Regions from separate parts of the Acidaminobacter sp. QWL-03 genome, predicted to be linked through region 2. Evidence: riboswitches for the same ligand, from Rfam matches in the RefSeq annotation. Region 2 holds a riboswitch; each other region holds the start of a gene.
What was found. A riboswitch is a leader RNA that binds a small molecule or an ion and turns the genes downstream of it on or off. The one in region 2 is predicted to bind cyclic di-GMP.
Positions count from the first base shown of each region.

Region 1: another riboswitch for cyclic di-GMP. It lies ahead of AC4PHM_RS07750 (chemotaxis protein CheX); the one in region 2 lies ahead of AC4PHM_RS13495 (LPXTG cell wall anchor domain-containing protein).
Region 3: another riboswitch for cyclic di-GMP. It lies ahead of AC4PHM_RS00370 (transglutaminase-like domain-containing protein); the one in region 2 lies ahead of AC4PHM_RS13495 (LPXTG cell wall anchor domain-containing protein).

Region 1 is NZ_CM178752.1:1,676,624-1,684,315, reverse strand. Features, by position in the region: gene fliM (flagellar motor switch protein FliM) at 1-682, shown strand, start outside; gene fliY (flagellar motor switch phosphatase FliY) at 679-1,821, shown strand; cyclic di-GMP riboswitch class I at 2,058-2,146, shown strand; gene AC4PHM_RS07750 (chemotaxis protein CheX) at 2,308-2,775, shown strand; gene AC4PHM_RS07745 (response regulator) at 2,816-3,178, shown strand; gene AC4PHM_RS07740 (chemotaxis protein CheW) at 3,241-5,421, shown strand; gene AC4PHM_RS07735 (chemotaxis protein CheW) at 5,443-5,934, shown strand; gene AC4PHM_RS07730 (methyl-accepting chemotaxis protein) at 5,951-7,678, shown strand.
Region 2 is NZ_CM178752.1:2,888,996-2,896,687, forward strand. Features, by position in the region: gene AC4PHM_RS13475 (anti-sigma-I factor RsgI family protein) at 77-1,216, opposite strand; gene AC4PHM_RS13480 (RNA polymerase sigma factor) at 1,213-1,806, opposite strand; gene AC4PHM_RS13485 (hypothetical protein) at 2,012-2,179, shown strand; gene AC4PHM_RS13490 (VanZ family protein) at 2,261-2,788, shown strand; cyclic di-GMP riboswitch class I at 3,159-3,250, shown strand; gene AC4PHM_RS13495 (LPXTG cell wall anchor domain-containing protein) at 3,296-4,993, shown strand; gene AC4PHM_RS13500 (NAD(P)-dependent oxidoreductase) at 5,217-6,467, shown strand; gene AC4PHM_RS13505 (hypothetical protein) at 6,753-7,016, shown strand; gene AC4PHM_RS13510 (hypothetical protein) at 7,029-7,382, shown strand; gene AC4PHM_RS13515 (GNAT family N-acetyltransferase) at 7,534-7,692, shown strand, end outside.
Region 3 is NZ_CM178752.1:81,052-88,743, forward strand. Features, by position in the region: gene AC4PHM_RS00355 (heavy metal translocating P-type ATPase) at 1-967, shown strand, start outside; gene AC4PHM_RS00360 (murein hydrolase activator EnvC family protein) at 1,244-2,371, shown strand; gene AC4PHM_RS00365 (peptidylprolyl isomerase) at 2,838-3,725, shown strand; gene AC4PHM_RS00370 (transglutaminase-like domain-containing protein) at 4,219-5,022, opposite strand; cyclic di-GMP riboswitch class I at 5,036-5,111, opposite strand; gene AC4PHM_RS00375 (peptidoglycan-binding domain-containing protein) at 5,524-6,351, shown strand; gene AC4PHM_RS00380 (peptidoglycan DD-metalloendopeptidase family protein) at 6,787-7,692, shown strand, end outside.

The DNA.
Region 1 (7,692 bases), 1.2 Mb from region 2:
TTATCGCTCAAGACCTCTCAACGGGACGCAGATTCTCGAAATCAACCCGCAGTTTGCCACGCAAGTGATCGAACGCGTTTGCGGCGGGGCGACCACGAAGGGCAAAAGTATAACGAGGAAAGACAAATTTACGGATATTGAGCTGGGTATTCTGGAGGATCTGGTGCTTAACCTGCTCAGACCCTTTCAAACAGCTTGGGATGATATTGTTGAGATTGAAACAGAACTGGAATCCCTCGAGACCAATCCCCAAATGGTACAGTCCATCACGCCGAATGAACCCGTAGTACTCGTCAGCTTCAGCGTGGAGATGTTCTCTGTCAAGAGCCAGATCAATTTGTGCATCCCATACACCTCATTTGAACAGATTACGGACAAACTCAGCATACGCAGCTGGTTTGAGGTTGATAAAGGCATTGACAATACTTTGTTCAAAGCTCAAATCTCCGACCGTCTTATGACAGCGGGGGTGGACATGACCGTGGAACTTGGCAGAACTATGATTACAGTGGATGATTTTATTCATCTTGATACGGGAGACGTTGTGCTTCTGGGTGCTAAAACCAATGCACCGCTGAAAATGTTCGTGGAGGATCGACTCCATTATTTGGTTCAGCCTGGAGATCTGGATGGCAAACTGGGCGTACAGATTTTAGACTATGTGGAAGAGGACGTTGAATGATGATGGACAATTTTATTTCTCAAGCTGAACTGGATTCACTCCTGCGAAAAAATGGCGATTTGAATGGGGCAGACGAGCCCAACATGTCATCTGAAGATCTGGATATCCTTTCTGAAGTTGGCAATGTGACAATGTCCGCTGCCTCTGACGCTCTAACAAAGTATCTAAAGCAAAAGGTCACCATTTCAGCACCCAGGGTGGCGGCGCTCTCCTCTGAGAAGGCCGTGGCACGTTTTTCTGAGCCTATGGCCGTCGCAGCAGTTAAAATTAGAGGGGATATGATTGGCGACACACTGCTTGCCGTCGAACCCGGTGTTGGCGCTGTGATTGCCGGTTTGATCTCAGGCGTACCGGTACCTGAGACGAAAATGGTTCTGTCTGTCGACGAAAAGAAGGCGTTGTCTGAAGGCATTAATTTCGTCGCAGGCTATTTATATCAAGCGCTTTCGGAGATGACGGACCTCGAAGTGGAGCCCTTTACGGCCGAGACTGCGCTTTGGGAAGGCGATGCACGGAAGCAGCTTTCGAAGCATTTCACGGATCGGCCGGTGTGTTGTCTTGAGTCGAACATAAGTATAGGCGATCTTGTGACAGGCGAATTATGGCATATTTACGCGGGTGAACACGCTGAGGATATTGTGGCGGGACTCCATAAAAAATACAATCCTGAAGCTATGGAGACGGACTATGAGACTGCTGACCGTGGCGTTGTACCTGGTTCGAGCGTAGTGACTGCTCAAACCAGTAAGGACCATACAGCGGCGCCTGAGCCGGAGACAAAGCCTGTTCCGAAGGCGCCTCCCGCAGCGCTACTGCCGGAAGTGGAGGTTCAGAAACCTATGTTTGCACCAATTAAGGACACCAGTAAATCAAGCCATCAGAAAAACCTGGACCTGATTATGGATGTGCCGCTGGAACTCAGTGTTGTGCTGGGCAAGACGAAACGGACCATCAAAGATATCCTGTCGCTTGGGACCGGCTCGGTGGTTGAGCTGAATAAGCTTGCGGATGAGCCCCTTGAGATCCATGTTAATGGAAAACTGGTCGCACATGGCGAGGTCGTGGTTATAGGTGAGAACTTTGGCATCCGGATCACTCAGATTTTAAGCAGGGAACAGCGCGTAGAAGGGTTGAAATAGTTGAAATCAGTTAACTGAAACGACATTGACTAAAGGCAGGGCTCGACGAGGTCCCTGTCTTTTTCAATTCAACCGCTGGGTGAAAGCGGGTGTCGACGATTGGCGTCGATTCTCCGGATTTCACCCATTTTTTTTCATTTAAAGTATTAACACTTCATTAAGTTAGACGATACCTATAGAGAATGCATCAGATGTAAGTCGTGAATTGTGAAAAGCAAGATTATGAAATACCTGAAAAATGAAAAAGGCAAACCCACCGAAAGGTGGAGACGCAAAGCCACAAGTCTAAGGCAAGTTTACTTGCGATGATGGTTGGGCTGCCACTTGAAGGTCATGAAGACAGCGTTCTTTGGCCGCCTGAAATTCAGGAGGCCTTTTATATGCTTCATCCCTATCTAATGGCCTGAACTATGCGTCCTGCAAAAACACCAGGGAGGATGATGAGACCAGTTTTTTTAAAGAAGCGTCATTATGGGGAGGTCAGCAATGAAAGCCGAATATATCAATACGTTTATTGAAGCCGCCCAGTCCGTCATGAGTATGGTGTGCGGGGTGGAAGCGAAACTGGGAAAAGTGCACCTTAGAAATTCACCTTATGCGGTCAATCAGGTCATTATCATGATTGGCGTTATTGGCAAAATTAAAGGACAGGTTTGGTTTGAGCTGTCTGTGGACACGGCCAAGAACATTGCCTCTGTCATGATGGGCGGCATGCCGGTGGAAGAATTTGACGAGATCAGCAGGAGTGCGGTTTCTGAGATGGGCAACATGATCATGGGCAATACAAGCACGTTGTTTGCGAATCAATCTGTCAACATTGACATCACACCGCCTTCCTTGTTGACGGGAGAAAAGATTGAGTTGTCCAACAAGATTTCAACTATTGTCGTACCTCTTGAAATGGAAGGACTAGGGATATTCTCCATAAATGTGGCGGCTGAAGAAGTGAATTAGCAGTGCAGTAAAGGTATTTTGGAAAGGAGAAACCGAAGACATGAAAAGAGTACTGATCGTAGATGACGCTGCCTTCATGAGAATGGCCATCAAAAATATCCTTCAAAAAAATAATTTTGAGGTGGTAGGCGAGGCGGAGAATGGTCTCGTCGGCGTTAAAAAATATTTGGAGCTTCAGCCGGATCTGGTGACCATGGATATAACCATGCCGGAAATGACGGGTCTGGATGCACTGAAGCAAATCAGGAAACTCGACAGTAATGCCAACGTTGTCATGGTGTCCGCCATGGGGCAGGAAAGCATGGTGAAGGACTCCATCATCAATGGCGCAAAGTCGTTTATTGTCAAACCTTTCAAAGAGGATCACGTCCTTCAGACTCTGAACAAGGTGCTAGGCCTGTAAATCAAGGGCTGATGCTTAAGCGGAAGTAAGATCAGTTCCAAACACCGAAAAATGAGGTGAACTTGTTGCCCGTTACTTACGAAAATGAATCTATGCTCGAAATTTATATTTTTGAAGCCTCACAGTCACTGGATCAAATGGAGCAGATCATCATGAAAAGTGAGCGGGAGGGAACCTTTGGGGAAGAGGCAGTGAACGAAATCTTTAGGTTCATGCATACGATCAAGGGCTCTTCAGCTATGATGATGTTCCACAATATTACGACTATAGCCCATACCATGGAGGACATCTTTTTCTTTTTGAGAGAAAAAAAGCCTCGTATTATGGATTATTCAATCCTGTCAGACCTGGTTCTGGACGGGGTGGATTTCATGAAGGTCGAAGTCAATAAAATAAAGAATCACGATGCGCCCGATGGTAATCCAGAAGACCTCGTGTTGCGCCTCAAGTCTTATCTGGACGAGATACTGACAACCGTGAACACTGACGAAGATAAAGCACGTAAGCCAGAAATCGTGTCAGTGAAGGACTCGGTTTGTGAGCGTGAGGGGCTGGAGGTTCAACCATCGGCCACTGTCCTTGAGAGCGGTGGCGAAGGCGCTCCGAAACCACCTCTGAAGCCCCGAAAAGACTCAAAGAAGAAAAAATCTGTCCAGTCCTATAAAGCCAAACTCTATTTCCAGGATGGCTGTGAAATGGAGCATCTCAGGGCTTATGGGGTCGTCCATGATTTGACCGAGCTTGCGGAGGAGATGTTTTACTGTCCTCAGAATATCCTGGAAGAGGATGGCACAGCAGAGACGATCCGAAATCAGGGCTTTGAGCTGTTCATTAGAACGACAGCCACCATGGAAGAGCTGCAGGCGCGCATTGAGAAAACGGTTTTTCTGGAGCAATTGATTTTGGGACATGCGGATCAGCCGGAGTTTGAGCCCCACTGCATGCACCAGGATGATATTCACTGGGTCACGGCTGTGACGGAATCGGAGGCGCGGGAAAACGCGGTGCCGGGAAACTCGGTGTCAGACACCCAGTTACAACCTGCTGTCAAAGATCAGGTCCCGGGCGGCCAGTCCATGATCAGTGTCAATGTTGAAAAACTCGACGGTCTGATGAACCTCGTGGGCGAGCTCGTCATAGCAGAGGCTATGGTGACTCAGAATCCGGAGGTTCTGGCACTGGAGTCGGATCAGTTTCAAAAGGCTTCAAGGCAGCTTCATAAAATCACGACGGATCTGCAGGACATGGTTATGTCCATACGCATGGTGCCGCTGTCCACGACGTTTATCAAAATGCACCGCATTGTCCGGGACATGTCCAAAAAACTGAATAAGCAAGTCGTCCTGGACATGGCCGGAGAAGAGACCGAAGTGGATAAAAATATCATTGAGCGGATCTCTGACCCATTGATGCACCTGATCAGAAATGCCATAGATCATGGCATAGAAGACGAGGCGGAGCGCCTGGAAAAGGGCAAGGATAAGATCGGACGCATCAGTCTGGAGGCAAAGAACGCCGGCAGTGATGTCCTGATCATCCTCAGGGATGACGGCCGCGGCCTCAGCAAGGAAAAAATACTGGCAAAAGCACGAGCTAACGGGCTCTTAATCAAGCCTGAGCACGAAATGTCAGACCGCGAAATTTACAACCTCATTTTGCTCCCTGGTTTCTCAACGAAGGAGCAGGTCACGGAGTTCTCGGGCCGTGGTGTGGGTATGGATGTGGTCGCCAAAAACCTGGAAGAGGTTGGCGGCGCGGTTCATATCGAAAGCGCCTACGGTCAAGGCACGACCATGACCCTGAAAATTCCGCTGACCCTTGCCATCATAGAAGGCATGAACATCCGGGTGGGCAGCTCGCGGTTCACCATTCCTATTACAAGCATCAAGGAATCCTTTAAGCCCGCTGCGAAGGATTGCCACAAGGACCCAGACCTCAACGAAATGGTCATGGTCAGGGGTAAGAGTTACCCCATCCTGCGCATGCATCAGCATTTCAACATTCAGAAGACAGAGACTGTGCTTGCCGATGGGATCTTAATCATGGTCGAGGATGAGGACAAGGAAATATGTCTGTTCGCAGATGAATTACTGGGTCAGCAGCAGGTCGTCGTCAAGGCGCTGCCGCACTATATCAAATCCATGAAGAAAATCTTGGGGCTGGCGGGCTGTACACTGCTGGGCGACGGCAGCATCAGCCTGATTCTCGACGTCAGCGGATTAGCCGGTCTAAGAGTCAGATAGTAAAACAGGAGGGTCGCTCACATGGCAAAAGCAATCACTGAAATGGAACTTGAGGAAGATACCCAAAAGGGAAAGTATCTGACCTTTAATCTAGGAAGCGAATCCTATGGCATAGGCATTGAGTACGTTATTGAGATCATTGGAATGCTGCCTATCACTGTGGTTCCGGAGCTGCCGGTCTACATCAAGGGCATTATGAATCTGCGCGGCCGGATCATTCCCGTCATGGATATGAGACTGCGGTTCAGAAAAGAATTTGTGGACTATGACGAGCGCACCTGCATCATTGTCGTCGAAATTGGCGAGAATTCAGTGGGCTTGATTGTGGACAGAGTCTCAGAGGTCACTAATATTGCCGATGAAGACATTGTCGATCAGCCAATGCTCAGCTCAGGCACGTCGAATCGCTACATCAAGAGTATTGGCAAAGTCGGCGGCGAGGTCAAGATGCTGTTGGACTGCGACGCGCTGCTCAGTCATCACGAATCAGAATTAATCTCAACTATAGGATAAATGGAGGATGTTTTTTATGAGTTGGTTTTCCAGACGGAAGCTCGGAACCAGACTGATAGTCGGTTATCTATTGATAGTTCTTGTTGCTGTAGCTATTGGCGGTGTGGGTATTTTCAATATATACAAAATAAATGGTCAAAATTCAGAAATGCACATTAAAGCAACTGTACCACTGGGTCAGCTGGTGGAGTTTGTCGACGCGTTCCAGCGCATGAGGGGCAACGTTAAAGACATTTTGCTCTCGAGTTCGGCAGCAGAAATTTCCCAGTATGAGCTTATAATTGATCAACGTAATCAGGAATTTAATACCAACTTAGCCTTGGTGGAAGAAACGCTGATGACGGAGGAAGGACATAAAATAGTTGATGAGATCCGTAAAGAAAAAACGAATTATGATGAAGTTACCAAACGCATTATTGCCTTGGCAAAAGCCGGAAATACCAGTGAAGCTCTAAGCCTGAACCGCGGCGAAGGCGACAACATCAGAAAAGAACTCGAAGCGAACGTCCAAAAACTGACAACTATGAAAGTCGATATTGCCAATGAAACTGCAGCGGCTAATTCTGCTTCTGCGAAAGCGACGACAGTGACCATGATCATCATCCTTGCCTCGGGTGTTCTTGCCGCGGCTGCGGTTGGCGCGTATATCTTTGTCACCATCCAGAGATCCATCAATACTATGGCAAAAACCGCAAAGAAACTGGCAGACGGTGACCTCGACTTCTCTTTGACTGTCTACACCAAAGACAGTATTGGACAGCTGGCTTCTTCCTTCAACGAGGTCTCCGACAACCTGAACGAAATCATGTCCAATATTCAGGAGGCCTCAGAACAGGTGGCTTCCGGTTCCAGACAGGTCTCTGAATCCAGCATGTCCCTGTCTCAAGGCGCTACTGAGCAAGCCAGCTCCATTGAGCAGCTGACGGCGTCCATCGAAGAAATTGCGGCTCAAACGAGACTCAACGCGCAAAACGCGAATCAGGCGAATGAACTCGCTGATCTGACAAAAGTCAGCGCCATCCAAGGCAACGATCAGATGAAGTCCATGCTGAAGTCCATGGACGAAATCAATGAAGCTTCCAATAATATTTCCAAGATTATCAAAGTCATTGATGAAATTGCTTTCCAAACCAACATCCTTGCCCTGAACGCGGCCGTGGAAGCGGCAAGAGCGGGTCAGCACGGCAAAGGCTTTGCAGTTGTCGCTGAAGAGGTGAGAAACCTGGCGGCGCGCTCTGCCAATGCAGCGAAAGAAACGACGACACTGATCGAAGGCTCCATCCATAAGGTAGCCGGCGGCACAAAAATTGCCAATGAAACTGCTTCCGCTCTGGCTCAGATTGTTGAAAGCATTGAAAAAGTTTCAGATCTCGTAGGCAACATTGCAGTTGCTTCCAATGAGCAGGCGACGGGTGTGGAGCAAGTCAATCAGGGTGTTTCCCAAATCGCCAGTGTGGTTCAGACGACATCGGCAACCTCTGAGGAGACGGCTGCTGCCAGCGAAGAGCTTTCCAGCCAGGCAGAGATGCTGAAAGAGCAAGTCTCGAAATTCAAACTCAGAAATCGTGCTCATGTCAGACCAGTTTCAGAAAAAGAAGTAATGAGCCCGGAGATGATCAAAATGATTGAATCTATGAAGGTGCAGAACAGACAGGCGATTCAGTCCAGAGAGCATCAGGCGTCAGAGGTTCCGACCGCTAAGAAAATTGTATTAAGCGAAAAGGAATTTGGAAAATATTCTTAATTGTGACTGGCGGC
Region 2 (7,692 bases):
ATTAACGCGCCAGGCGTGACTTTTATTGCATGACTTTTAAAAGATTTTTTTAGCCGATGGTCACCAGACCACACCCTCAGTCATCCAGTTCAGTCTCTTCATCTTCGTCATCGCTGTCATCAGAAACATCTGAATCGTCCAAGTCATCATGATCGTCAAGATCTTCGACGTCAAAATCTTCAATGTCGTCTAGATCTTCTGGGTCGTCATCCACATCCAATTCGTCGCTATCTTCTGTGGCATCGTCATCCTCTGAATCATCAGCTGAGTCGACATTTGAATCCTCAGAGTCATCCTGTTCATCCGAATCCTCAGAGTCGTCAGAGTCGTCTTTGTCGTCATTTGACTCGTCGTCGAATTCGTCTCCATCGTCCTCATTGTCCTCGTCATCCTTGTCATCCTCGTCGTCATCATGGTCATCCAACGTCTTGATCCTATCCAGATCCGAACTTTGAATAATTTTATCCAGATCCAGCGTGACCTTTGAGGAGACTTTAATCAGCTGCTCCAGGGTCAATTTGGCGAGGTCCTCCATCTTAAGTTCCGGATCGAGGAGAATCATATTGCGGATCAGGGTCATTTTGCTGACGGAAATCTGGTTCGCCTCTGCATAGTTTGTAAGGGTTTGGGTTGGGTCGAGGGTCTGGGTCAAGACTATCGGCTGAATCTCTAAGCTCTGGAGGTAGGCGTGAATGGCTTGGTCAAGCTCGCTGAGCTGGCGGTCGCGCTTCTCGGGGTCCTCGTTGTAAACGGAAAGGAGAATAGCCGGTTCGCTGCTGCTGACGTAATCCCCAAGGACGAGCCGGTCCAGGAGCTCTGCCGCGACCGCTTCAAGATCTTTGCCCTTGTAGTCGAGGTCTTTGATCAGGGCCTCACTTTCCTCATCCATACCACTGAGGCGGATGACTTGGTCCTTGCGGTTGGTTTCAATTTGCAGGCTCGGATTGACGTCCAGATAAACCATGCTGTCGACCCACCGCGTATTCATCTGCCAGTTGAGGAAGGCGAAGAGGAACACGGCAGCTGCGGAAAAGAGCGCCAGCGCGGGCTTCAGACGGTTTGACCGGTGCACAAATGACTTCTTTTCAGTCTGGCTTGTAATCTCGTCATGGGCACTCATTTTTTCGTAGGGCTGTTGTTTTATTGTCTCGAGAAGATTGATCGGGGCCTGGTCCACAGCCCGTTTCAAGCAACCTTTGAGTTGGTCGTCATTCATGAGTTCAGCCCCCTTTCTTCAAGATAGCTGCGCAGCTTTTTCAGCGCGCGGTTGTATTTGGATAAAGTCGTGGAAAGCCCCAGGCTCATCAGTTCTGCGATCTCTTTATGTTTCATGCCGGTGACGGCATGGAGCAGGACGATTTGTTGTTCCTCCGTATTCAGGATGGTGAGCGCAGCTTCGAGGACCATGCGGTCTTCCGGATCCTCCACGTAAGAAAAACGCAAGTTATTTTCAATGTCAGCGGCGTCCAGAGGCGTGATCCTGCTGGATTTTCTGAGTTTTGAGAGGTGCAGATTTTTTTGGATAGTGAACATCCAGGCCAGGGGCTTGCCCATAGGTTGGTAGAGGTGCGCGGCCGATAGGACTTTGATATAGGCCTCCTGCATTAGGTCCAGTGCCTCGTCATGCTGCCGCGTCAGCGTCAGGGCATAGGTGTACATGGCGCGCTCGGTCTTCTGGTACATCTGATCAAAGGCAGCCATGTCGCCCGAGCCGATTCGCCCAAACAAGCCCTCGTCCAAACTGCCCGAACTGCCTTTGGACTGCGGTTCTATGGAATTGTCGATGACAAAGGTGAACAGGATCATAGACAGGGCTCCTTCTATTTGAGTAACGCGTGAGCGTGGTGTTTTATTGCATGATGGCTGTAAATTCTTTTCTTATTTATACCATTTGGGATGCTAAATGAATCGGTTTTAGGCTCGGGAGGTTGGGTAAAAGGTGAAGGCTGGTGTTTGGACGGGTTGTGGGTTGAAGTGACCATCGGCAGAAAAATTATTTGGAGGCTGGAAAATGAACGCATTCTGGAGCTTGTTTGGACTTTTTAACGTTGTGGTTGTGATTGGATTTTTGGTGCTGACGGTTTACCTTTACTATCTGATGTTCAAGCTGGCCCACCGGGGGATTCGGGCGCTGGACCTGTATATCAGGGAGAAGGAGCGCGGCGGGAATTCAATGTAGGCGAAGACCTGCACAGTTGGCGAAAACAATTTTATGTCAACCTGGTGGCGGCCTTGACCTCAACCCTGATCTCGACATATAATGGTTGAGGTGAGGGGGGATGCCCGCGTGAAGCGCGTATTGACGCTGCTGTTGGTAATTGTCTGGGTTGCGGTGATTTACTGGTTCTCGAGTCAGGCCATGCAGGAGACGACACAGCAGACCTATGAGGTGCTGGTCCGGCTTGGGCTGGCGACGAAAGCGGAATTGATACGGTCGACGGATCCGTCGGTTGTTTTGTTGAAATATTTGGCGCGAAAGGGCGCGCACTTGCTTCTGTTTACGGTGCTGGGCGGGTTTGTGACGGTGGCGTTTTTTACTTTGACGCGCCGCAAAGGGCTGCGGCTGGTGCTGCCGGCCTGGCTGATTGCGAGTTTGCTTGGGGTCGCGGACGAGGTGCACCAGCATTTTGTGCCGGGGCGGACCATGCAGGTATCTGACATGGCGCTGGACGCGGTTGGGGCGCTGCTGGGTGTGCTGGTTGCGTGGATGGCGATCTCGGTGATGCTGGCGGTCGGGCGGTTTATCAGGAAAGATCGAAAGAAATTGAAAGAGTTCCGTCGAGGGTAATGGCGCTGTGGAGATGGCGGCGTGACCATCGGCGGAATTTTTTTGGGAGGAGGCGGGAGTTAGGGAGACCCTTCCGCATTTAAGAGCTTTTCCGATGGTCATAAAAGGGCATTTTCTTCCTGAAGTGAAAAAGGTGTCAAAACACTTTCTTGCAGAATGCGGAAAATATTTTTTTGGCACATTTTGTGTCAAAATCAAAATTGTTTAGAAATAGATACAACATCTTGAAGTGGGTATTCTCAAACCCCTGAAAGCGGGTTTACATAAGGCTTTCGGCCGAAAAATACACCTTGACAAGGTTGTTTTATCTCATTATTCTGAAAGTAGATTACTGTGTGTTTTTTCAAAAAGCTGTAGAGGAGGATCGTTGATACGAAAAAGGCAAACCAGCTGAAAGGCTGGGACGCAAAACCATGGAGCCTAAGACCTTATTATTTGGGTTATGGCAGTCCAGTTGCCGTGTCAAGTAATCATAGATAAATAACCTACTTGACAGGGGGAAATACCATGAAACGCAATTCAAAATCATGGGCACAATCCCTTATTTTTGTGCTCATAATCACGCTCGCGGTCCCGTTTGGGATGATGGGATTTGCGGAAGATACAACAACTTATTCAGGTAATGGAACCTTCGGAACTTACACACTGGATACTTCAGTAATAGGTAAAACGTCAATCAACGTGGCGTTGATTGAGGGTTTAAGATTTGACGGTATAGATGTCTCTATTAATGGCGGAGCTGAGAGTACTTTCAATGCCACAGCGTTTGAGATCGATGCCAGCTCTGTAGAAACACTGAATGTGGTTGTTAGGGTTCGCTATGCTGCGTTTGAAGTGGTTGATTATAAGATCGACACCCAGCAAGGCAATAATTCGAACACGAAGCCAGGCAACCATTCTTTTACTTTGACAGATGGATTTACAAGTATCTCAATAGATAGAAATAACCATCTCGTCACGCCGACCGTGAACTATATGTTAGGCAGCACTGAAAAAATGGAACTTAACACCAAATACATTGGCTTGGTTAACATGATGGAGACGGTCGGTATCCAAGCTGCAGATCGCATAAACTACTTGCTAAACAAGTACCAGAATTATGACACTAATCTCCATGCGGCAATCCGTGCACTGGCTTTGGGAAACTCTTTGGACAATAATCACTACTTTTTAGAAGCAATTGATAATGGTGAAGGATATCTTCCTTTAGGTGAAAACGCGAGGCTTGGGCTCCTAATGACTGCCGGTAGTGGAAATGCAAGTATCAAGGATTTTGAAAGTATGATTTTCAGTCTACCTATCAATGGGGGACAGTCTCTGGTGACGGAGGTAAAGGACTGGGTGGATAAATCCGATAGTTTTAGTTTCGATGTGAAAACGGTAGTAACTGAGGTTGACCCAGTTGACCCAGTCGACCCAGTTGACCCAGTTGACCCAGTTGACCCAGTTGACCCAGTCGACCCAGTTGACCCAGTTGACCCAGTTGACCCAGTCGATCCAGTCGACCCAGTTGACCCAGTCGATCCAGTTGACCCAGTCGATCCAGTCGACCCAGTTGACCCAGTTGACCCAGTCGACCCAGTTGACCCAGTCGACCCAGTCGACCCAGTTGACCCAGTCGACCCAGTCGACCCAGTCGACCCAGTCGACCCAGTCGATCCAGTCGATCCAGTCGACCCAGTCGACCCAGTCGATCCAGTCGACCCAGTCGATCCAGTCGACCCAGTCGATCCAGTCGACCCAGTCGACCCAGTCGACCCAGTCGATCCAGTCGACCCAGTCGACCCAGTCGACCCAGTCGACCCAGTCGACCCAGTCGATCCAGTCGACCCAGTCGATCCAGTCGATCCAGTCGTGGAATCACCTAATGACAACAACTCAAATAATGACAATGAAACAGAACAAAAAGATAAACCAAAACAAAATGATAAACCAAAACAAAATGATGAAATAACCGAGTCGGTCGTAGTCGTTGTTGAGGCTCCGACTCCAATGGGATCATCAGCTTCGGTCGAAACGCCTGTCAATGTTCCGGTTGAGACTGAAGAATTGGAGGACCTTGAGGAAGTTACTGAACCAGAAACGCCTCGTGGAAATCCTGCTTTGGATAAACTCCCAAAAACAGGTGAAATTCCGCCATATGCCTATTACGCTGCCGGTACACTTTTGCTGGGCCTGGGAGTTGGGCTGAGAAAAAAGTTCTAAACGTTATGAAACGAACTGATTCTACAGTATTATGAAGCACACACAGCAAGGCGTCTCTGTTGATGGAGGCGCTTTTTTTTGTGCTGAATGGCGAAGTCAAAGACCGTTAAAGAAATAATTATGATCCAAAGTTTTCAGAATTCATGCTATATTATACAGAATACATAATACAAGACATTTGGATTCAAGAACTATTGATTCTGAAGGCTGGAGGTAGTTATAGATGGGACTGCATGTCATAGATGAGGCAAAACGCTGCTTAAAGTGCAAGAATCCGAGGTGCGTCAAGGGGTGTCCGGTGGGAACGGCAATTCCGGAGATGATTGGGATGCTGCTGGAGGGTCGGATTGGCGATGCCGGCAAGATGCTGTTCGATAATAATCCGTTGTCACTGGTGTGTTCACTGGTCTGCCCCCATGAAGCTCAGTGCGAAGGGCACTGTGTGCTTGCGCCCAAGGGGACTCCGGTTCACATCAGCAGTATAGAGAATTACATCTCCAATTATAGTTTGGATATGCTGCCTTTGGCTGCGGGGGTGGGGGACTGTGGGACCATCGGCATAGTGGGCTCTGGGCCGGCGGGGATCACGCTGGCGTTCATCATGGCGCTAAAAGGGTATAAGGTCACCATTTTTGACATGAACGACAAGATTGGGGGCATTCTGCACTATGGGATTCCTGAGTTCAGGCTGCCCAAGGAGATCATCGCGCGGCTGGAGCGGAAGCTGATCGAGCTGGGAGTGGTGGTGCGGCCGAACGTGCTGATTGGGCCGGTGCTGACGGTGGACGACCTGTTTCGGGACGGGTACGACGCGCTGTTCATTGGGACGGGGGTCTGGAATCCGCGGAAGCTGGGCATCAAGGGCGAGACTCTGGGGCATGTGCACTTTGGGATCGATTATCTGAGGAATCCGGGCGCCTACAGGCTTGGGGACCGGGTCGTCGTGATTGGGGCCGGCAATGTGGCCATGGATGTGGCGCGTACCATTTTGAGGCATGGTGTGCGGGATGTGACGATTATGGCGCGGTCGGGGCGGGAACGACTATCGGCGAGGAAACATGAAATTGACTACGCGGAGATCGATGGGGTCAAGTTCGAGTACTACAAGTCGCCGGTTGAGATTAACGCGGGTGGCGTGGTTTATAACGAGACAGCCCTGACGCCTGATGGGATCGTTTTAGTTGAGGGGCACCGCGGGCTGCTTGAGGCAAGTGCTGTGATCATTGCGGTGAGCCAAGGGCCGAAGTCGAATATTGTCAATTACACGGAGGGGATTCGGATTGATCACCGTGGGCTGATAGTGACGGATGAGGAAGGACGGACGACACGGCCGGGGGTTTTCGCATCCGGGGATGTGGTAACCGGGGCCCGCACGGTGGTTGAGGCGGTGAAATACACAAAGCAGGTGGCGGAGATGATGGATGCCTATGTTCAGGGGGCGAGGCGTGGCGCAGAAACTGAGGCTGAGGTATAGGCGCGCTGAAAGGTGAGTGCTGTGGTTGGTTGCGGGCTGCTGCAGTGGTTGAGAACCGTTATCGCAAGCTCTGACACCAAAACGGAGTTGGGGACGCGGACTGTAATATTTCTTTGGGGATACAATGAAACTGGGGATAGTTATAAAATTTCCATTAAAATACCATTAAACGTCTCGATTCAGGTTTATAACTCACAAATATGGGCATACTGGAAATGTGTGGCTGCGACAAGTCGCCCCATTCGAGTTCTATTCATGTCCTAGTCATAAACAGGAGGTCGCTGGATGTTTGACATTTTTGTTGTGTTAGTCGCCTGGGGGGTAATTGGGAGCACTTTTGGTGCCGCATGCAAATCAATGGCACTTCGCAGTGGCCGAGGCTTTGAGGCTGAAAGATGGTTCTGGATTGGCTTCTTTTTCGGCCTCAACGCGCTGCTTATTTTATGGATCTTGGGCTGGAATCAGCCCATCTCAAGCGGCGGCAGCGACCAGCCATCAGCAAAACAACTCAGTACCTCCAGCTTCCCGTATGATCAGTTCCGTCTATAGGGGGATCGTCAGATGAAGAAAAATTTGAAAAAAGCCATCCGGTTCCTGATGGTGTTTACTGCCGTCGAGGCAGGCACGTATCTGTTCTTGTCACGCAGAACTATGGACAGCTTCAATTTTGAATTCTTTTTCTTCGTTTGGGCGTTTCTGGCCTTGATAACGCCGCTGGTGCTGTTCTTTGGGGTTGAGAGCCGCGGCAATCTTCTTGCCATGGGGCGGGTTTATGATCATAACAACGTCAACACTATGGATCAGATGGCGCCTAAGTCGGCTCTTTCGCAGTCGGCACCGCTTTTAGTGCTTCTGGGTGCTTACGCCGCGCCGTTTGTGGTGAATCTGGTGCTTTACATTATCATCATGTCGTGAATTTACTGGAGGTGAGGTTGGTGGTTGAATGACCATCGGCAGCATCTCTGTTTTCTTTTTTTGTGCCCCTGGACGTCTGCAGAACGCCCATAGCCATTGGTGTCCAGTCCCTCAAATGTTATACTGTAAAAAAGGTTTACTGGAGGTCAACATGGAGCTGCGCGTGCTGGGGCCGGGTGAGACCGGCGACTATATCAAGTTTGTGAAGCAGCTGAATAAAATGGACCCGCTGAGAAGGGACATCATGAGCACGACCCTGGAGACGATCCTGTCCGGCAAGGGCGTCATGGCGAAGTCGGCGTTTCTTGAA
Region 3 (7,692 bases), 800 kb from region 2:
TCTCATAAAAGGTGGCAACTATCTAGAAGCTCTAAATAATGTGGACACTGTGGTGTTCGATAAGACTGGAACTTTGACAAAAGGAGTATTTAAAGTAACAGAGATAAATCCTATTAATGGAATATCAAAAGAAGAACTCCTCGAGAGTGCAGCTCATGCTGAAAACTATTCCAATCATCCTATTGCCCAATCTATTATGAAAGCATATGGGAAGGAAATTGACAAAAACGGCATAAATGGTCATGAGGAAATTCCTGGTTTGGGAATTAAAGTTAATGTAAATGGCCGGGAAATACTAGCAGGAAACGCAAGTCTTTTGACTAATAAAAAAATAGCTTTTGACTTGAATGATGATGTTGGCACTATTGTTTATATCGCGATAGATGGACTATACGCTGGATCAATAGTCATTTCAGATGAAATTAAACAGGACTCTAAAAATCTTATTAGAGGGCTAAAGGAAATTGGAGTAAAGAAGACAGTAATGCTAACGGGAGATAATAAGAAAGTTGGCGACAAGGTCGGTGAGCAACTTGGATTAGATGTTGTTTATTCGGAACTGCTTCCAGATCAAAAAGTTGAAAAGTTAGAGCTGCTTTATAAAGAAAAAGCAACAAAAGGATGCACTGTTTTTGTAGGGGATGGTATAAACGATGCCCCAGTTCTTGCAAGAGCAGATGTTGGAGTTGCAATGGGTGGACTTGGATCTGATGCAGCTATTGAAGCGGCTGATGTTGTACTCATGACTGACGAACCAAGTAAGCTAATTAGTGCAATTAAGATCTCGAAGAGGACCAGAAGCATTGTACTTCAGAACATATCCTTAGCTTTTATTGTGAAAGGAGTTGTTCTAGTATTGGGTGCAGGTGGACTTGCAACAATGTGGGAGGCAGTCTTCGCGGACGTAGGTGTCGCAATAATTGCGGTTCTAAATGCAATGAGAGTAATGAATACCAAGAATTTATAAGATGCCAGAAGTTATTTGAATATAATTATTTGTATAATCAATAGATTTCATATTAGAGTCAGCAACAAAGTAAAATGATAAGCAACATTTCATTTTGATTTGCTGCTGATTCTAGTGTGTTTAATGAAGTGTATATATTAATTTGACTTCTCACACAATATCTAGATTTATTTGTAAATTGGATAATAACTTTTACAAAAAAACCTTAAATAGAATAAAGACTACAAATTTGGAAACGTAAAGATAAATGAACGCATGTACAGTGGGGGGCTAGATTTGAAATTCAAAACATTATTGATGATAGTTTGTTCTTTAGTACTTGTGTCAGCAACAGTGACAGCTGGCTACACTCAAGATGGTTTGAGTAGTCAGAGTAAATTAAATCAATTAAATCAACAGATTAACAAGATAAAAAGCAAATTAACTGAGAATAAGAAGAAAGAAAAGAGCATTTCTAATCAGATTGAAAATATCAATAATAAAATCGAACTAACAAAAAGCGAAATGGCGGAAATTAGCCTTCGAATAGTTGGAACAGAAGAAAAAATACTTCAAATTCAACAAGAATTACAAGAGACAGAGAATAAGATAGCGATGAAGAATGATGTACTAGGCACTCGATTAAGAGTGATGTATAAAAACGGAAATGTAAGTTATTTGCAGGTTTTGCTTGATTCCACAAACTTTACAGACATGCTGACAAGACTGGACATGATTAAATTGATAGTTGATCACGACAGGGAATTGTTGGAATTTATGAAAGAAAAGAGAGAGGGGATAGTTGACAGTAAAAAACAGCTTGAAAACCAACAAAATACTTTGATAGAAATGGTAAATGCGATGGAGAGAGAGCAATCAGAGTTGGAATTAAATCAAGGTGAACTAGCAAAGATCAAAAAAGATATTTTGACAGATAACAAAAAACTTGAACAGCAAGAAGATGAACTAAACCGGTATGCAAAAGAGATAGCCTCTGAAATAAGAAAGCTTCAATCGAATGATATATACAAAGGTGGAAAATTTGCATGGCCTGCACCAGGATATAGTCGTATTACGTCTCCATTTGGATATCGAATTCATCCAATTTTGAAGACTAAAAAGCTACATACAGGGATGGATGTTGCTGTGCCAACAGGAGGCAAAATTGTAGCTGCTGAGGCAGGAAAAGTCATTTTTTCAGGATGGAAGGGGGGATATGGGAAAACAGTTATGGTTGATCATGGTAGTGGAATTGTCACCCTATATCCGCACAATTCGGAGTTAGTCGTTAAAACTGGTGACAAGGTAAAAAGAGAACAGCTAGTAGCTAAAGCCGGAAGTACCGGACTGTCAACTGGACCGCATCTCCACTTTGAAGTAAGAAAAAATGGTGAATTTGTCGATCCGTCACCTTGGTTAAAATGAAATCATCTAGACCCAAACGGCTTTGTAGCACACTTATTCCTAACTAATGATGACGACTTGGAATTCTCGGATAGCAATTATTAAATGGTAAATTGATAACACTAAAATATTTTTTCTTTTTTTATGTCACAACGTGGCAAATTTAAAGAATGTCATTTTATCTGGAGTATATAGTTGTTTAATAGAAATCCACTTGTTAATTCGCCGTTACTGTCTTCGACGTCAATTTTATCATTAGCACGAACTAAAAATATTTAAGAACCTTTTACATGGTTAGGTTAAGAATAAGATAACTTCAACAAATATGGGCTTGATTTGCTTCATGAAATGAGTTAATCATTCCCCTAATTATCTTTAGTAAAATCAATTCAAATATCGCTAATGTATTATATTGTTTTAATGTCTAATTAAATGAAAGATACATTTTGTTTCGAGATAATTATAATTTGGAAGGGGCAAATTGAAAGTGAAGAACAATTTAAAAATTATCATTACCCTAATTGTGCTTGGCAGCTTGTTTACTGCGATTATTTATTTTGGCGCAGGCACCTCCGGACTGACAGGCGGTGGAACTACTGTGGCAACAGTCGGTTCGGAAAAGATCACTAAAGACGAACTGTACAATTATTTGGTTAAGCAGGGCGGTGAACAAGTTGTCGATGCATTGATTTCAGAGAAGATTATCAAGCTGGAGGCGCAAAAAAATAACATCAAGGTTGAAACATCTGAGATTGACGAGGAGGTCGCGACCTACGAAGAAATGTATGGTGGCAAAGAATTATTAGAGGCTGCTCTTGCATCAAGTTCATTTGACATGGATTACCTGAGGGGTAATATTGAGAAAAACCTCACGATCAAAAAACTTCTAGAACCAACCATTGAGATCACTGAGGCTGAGATTTTGGATTATTTCACTAAAAACAAAACTTCCTTTGATCAACAGGAGCAGGTCAGCGCACGACATATTCTTGTTGAGACGTTAGAAACTGCTAAAGAGGTATTAGATAAATTGAATGCTGGGGAATCTTTTGAGACCCTTGTGGGTGAATATTCTATTGATACATCAACTAAGGAGAACGGTGGGAAGTTGGGATTGTTTGGTCGTGGCAAAATGGCTCCTGAGTTTGAGCAAGCAGCTTTTGCAGCGCAGATTGGCAAGTTGGTAGGTCCTGTAAAAACCGATTTTGGTTATCACGTTCTCATAGTGGATGAGAAGAAAGAAGCGATCGAAGCAACTCTTGAAAGCAAAAAGGACGAAGTTCGAGATGTCCTACTTAATCAAAAAATTCAGTCTCAAGGATCATCTTGGTTGGAAGAGAAGTTTAAGGAATATGACATCAATATAACCTTATAATGAGAAGTGAAAGACTCTTAAACAGTATTGACTTTTTTCATAGATAAGCATAAGAAATGCTTGAAAGTGAAGACGAAGGCAATAGAGTTAAACTTGATCGTAAATATTGGTGGTATGTATTCTAATACGCTCACTAATTCGGATAATAAATTGGTACATATTTTGAAAATTTGAGAGTATGCTATCATGCATGGGTTGATATTCAACATGCAAATTTTCGATATGATGGATATAATCGTACGATTTCACCTTAGAAAACTTTTCATTCTTTATAACAAAAAAATCAATACTCAAAACAATTATTATAATGAATAAGCTTTGTGTATAGACAAAAAATGAAGATAGTATAAAGATAAAAAAATCGCTGAAACGGCATTTATAGCGTTTCAGCGATTTTACCTCATTTTAGTCTTTTAACTCCAAAAGATAGCGAATTTTGGGTTGTGAAAACATAAAAAGAATTATCCGGTTTCAATTAGAAATGTTAACTAAATCAATAACTTTTAAGTGTCGTGAAGTCGACAGCGTTCTTTATCATATTGACGGTTTTACCTGCGGTTAGATAAGCACTGTCATAAGTAGTGTCGATCGTAATCCACTTGTCATCGGAGCTTAAGTAAACTTCATTCCACGCGTGGTATATTGTGATGTACTTGCTATAGCCCATATTGATTTTAGCAGGTATATCAATACTTCTCAGCATGGCGGCCATGACTGCGGAGTAATCGTAACATATGCCGGCATTCGCTGCGAGAACAGCATCCACATCAGGCACATATCCACTTTGTACTGTCTTTGCACGATTGTAATCATATTTGATATTCCTGGTAATATAGGTATACACCGCTTTGATTTTCTCTTCGTCGGTTTTGGCGTTCTCGGTCAACTTCTTTGCGAGTGCGACTACTTCATTATTCGTAGAAAACTTGACGATTGGATTGGAGGTCAAAAACGGTTCAAAACTTTGGATACCAGATGCGCTTATAGTAAGGGTATCCAAGCGCGTGTAGCTGGTGCCTGAAACGTTCTTGAGTAGAGCGATGGTGTATGTGCCGTCGCCCATCTGAAGCGGGATGGATTCATCCGCGAGGGACTGCACATCATAGTAGTACTTGGTGTCGCCTTTTTGAACGAGGACTTTCAATTTAGCAGTCGTGTTGACGTTGACTTTAAGTTCAACAACGCCGTCTGCGGCTTTGGCACTATTCACAGTCCAGTCAGATGGAGCGGCAAAGGAAGCTGCCGGTGCGGCCAAGACAGTCGCTGCCACGATCATAGACAGAAGTTTTTTTAACACAAAAAACTCTCCTTTCGGTAGCTGGCTGCCATTTTACAGGCCCTTTAGCTTTGCGTCCCAGCCTTTCGACTGGTTTGCCTTTATCGGTGGAAAGTAATCTAACCCACCATATAGAATTGTGAGTTCATTTTATCACAATCATCTGATAATTACAAGTGAGTGAGAATGGCAAAATGTTTTGAGGACTGTAACAAAGTTATGGGGTATGGTTTGTAGATGGGAAGTATCTGTAGAACCTGTTATTCAATTTGTTGTGATTAAATACATACATTTTAAGAGGCGAAATGAGCGTTATTACCTTAAAATATAAGTCTAATATATGGATTTGAAATTTCAGATAGGCGTCATTTCGATATTATGTTAAACTATAAAGGATGTATTTTCTTCGAAACTGAAAAGCGGGGGCAGAAATACTTTGGGGTGAAACTGCGTAAATGGTTGGATAAATTCATTCATCATACGCGTCAACTAACCGCGTTAGCCTAAAAAGAGGAGGAAATTATGAACTTGAGGAAAAGAATTGCTGCATTAACCATTACGCTGATACTTTCTACAGTGGCATTTCAGACTACATACGCCTATACAAATGGCGTTGTTTTAAAGCAGGGTTTAAGAAGTCAAGACGTATCAGATTTACAGAACGATTTGAAACAACTCGGTTATTTTGCTGTTGAACCAACTGGTTATTTTGGTACTATAACGAAGTCATCCGTCGCCAGCTTTCAAAAAGCCTATGGTTTGACGGTGGATGGTGTTGCTGGTGCGAAAACTATTGGCAAACTCACCAGTCTTTTAAGTGCTGATAAGCCGATTTCCAGGGGTGGCATCTCTCGAGTAGATGCAATTGGTACAAAAAATGTGCAAAAATTGCCGTGGTATGGCGAAGTTGAGAACATTTACGCCAGAGGTGATGTCGCTACAGTTATTGATGTTGAAACAGGAATGAAAATGCAAATCAAACGTACATATGGTGGAAACCATGCTGATGTAGAAACGTTGACCAAAGAGGATACAAATATTTTGAAGAAGGCTGTAGGTGGCGTTTGGAACTGGACCAGGCGCCCGGTAATTGTCGAAATTGATGGGTATAGAATAGCAGGATCTATGACGGCAATGCCGCATGCTGGTAGAGATGACAAGCCCGCGACGGTAGTTGTTGATAATAGAAGCGGAGGATATGGGACTGGGAATAATCTGGATGCGGTTAAAGGGAATGGAATGGATGGGCAATTTGACATTCATTTTTTGAACAGTCGGACGCACTCCACAAATAAGGTTGACACAAAGCACCAGGATGCAATTAAGAGAGCATTTGAGTCAGGGATGTAGTTGAAAAACAATTTGAGGGGAGAGTGCAGGTAGAGGACTTGTAAAGAGAAATCTCATGTTAGCATCATTTCCCAATAATTTTGAGTGTGTTAAGTTAGTAGTGAGAAGTTATTGATCATGTAGGAAACTAAACCATATTGAAAACAGAAATGCAAAAATACCATGTAATTTTGAAATGGAGTCTTTGAGCATTAGAATACTTTTTAATGTGCACCAAATTAGACCATTTTTACCGATATGTGAAATTTGGATATCCCGAGCGAACTATTGAAAACAAGACGTTTCAATTGATTTAATGTGATATTTTAATTTTTTTCCGTAGTTTGATTTTGTAATAATTTTGGAAATGTTTTTATGGTACCATAATTTAGTAACTGAAAAAACATCTGATTCCGATCTCGAGTATCTAAAATCTAAAGAACGTAGGAGTGAATTATGCAGCTGAAACAGTTCAAGAAATGGATTAAAATGTGTTTCGAATCTGGTAAAGCTAAGCTGTGCCATAAATCGGATAAAACATTGAAAAAACATGACAGACCTGTTGTTTCCCCTGCAGATTTCGATAATCGCGTCGATTTCTTCAAACGCAACCGCTGTGCTTTTACTTTGTCTTCGGCGGTACTTGTTGTTTTAATTTCAAGTGTATTTACACTGGGTACTGGCACTTTTACATCTGATCAATTTAAGATTTTTCAAACTTCAAAAGCAAATGTTGCAGAAGTGCGATCACCCAAGCAGGTAATGCTTGCATCGAACTTTGAAGATGTCAGTTTAACTAAAAAGACACCATTGATCCAGGAAGGACTCGAGAAATCAACGGTACAAATTGAGGAGATCGTGGAAAATTCGGTGAGTTTTGACTCGCCTGCTTTGGAAGGCTATACTGTCAAAATTAACAAAGTAGAGTATGGCTTTTTTAAGACAGAGAGTGAGGCGCAAAGCGTGATCGATACGCTGATGTCAACTTACGCGACAGACAAAGATATAGTAGAAGCTTACTTTAAAGAAACTGTAGAAGTGGCTTCAACAAGAAAAGAAGCTGGACTATTCAAAGAGTTCAGCTTGCCAGAAAGGTCAGTAGATTACATCAAGAGAGGTACAAACAAAAAAAAGATCCACGTCGTTAATTCGGGCGAAAACTTCTGGACTATTTCCCAAAAGTATCTGATTGCAGTGGAAGATCTCGAGAAAGCTAATCCCAATATCACGCCAGAAAAACTTCAAGTAGGCACAGAAATTAACTTGATAGTTCCAACTTCACTTTTAACAGTAAGAACGGTAGAAAAAACGGTATATCAAGAACCAATTCCTCATGATACGGCTTATCAAGATGATTCGTCA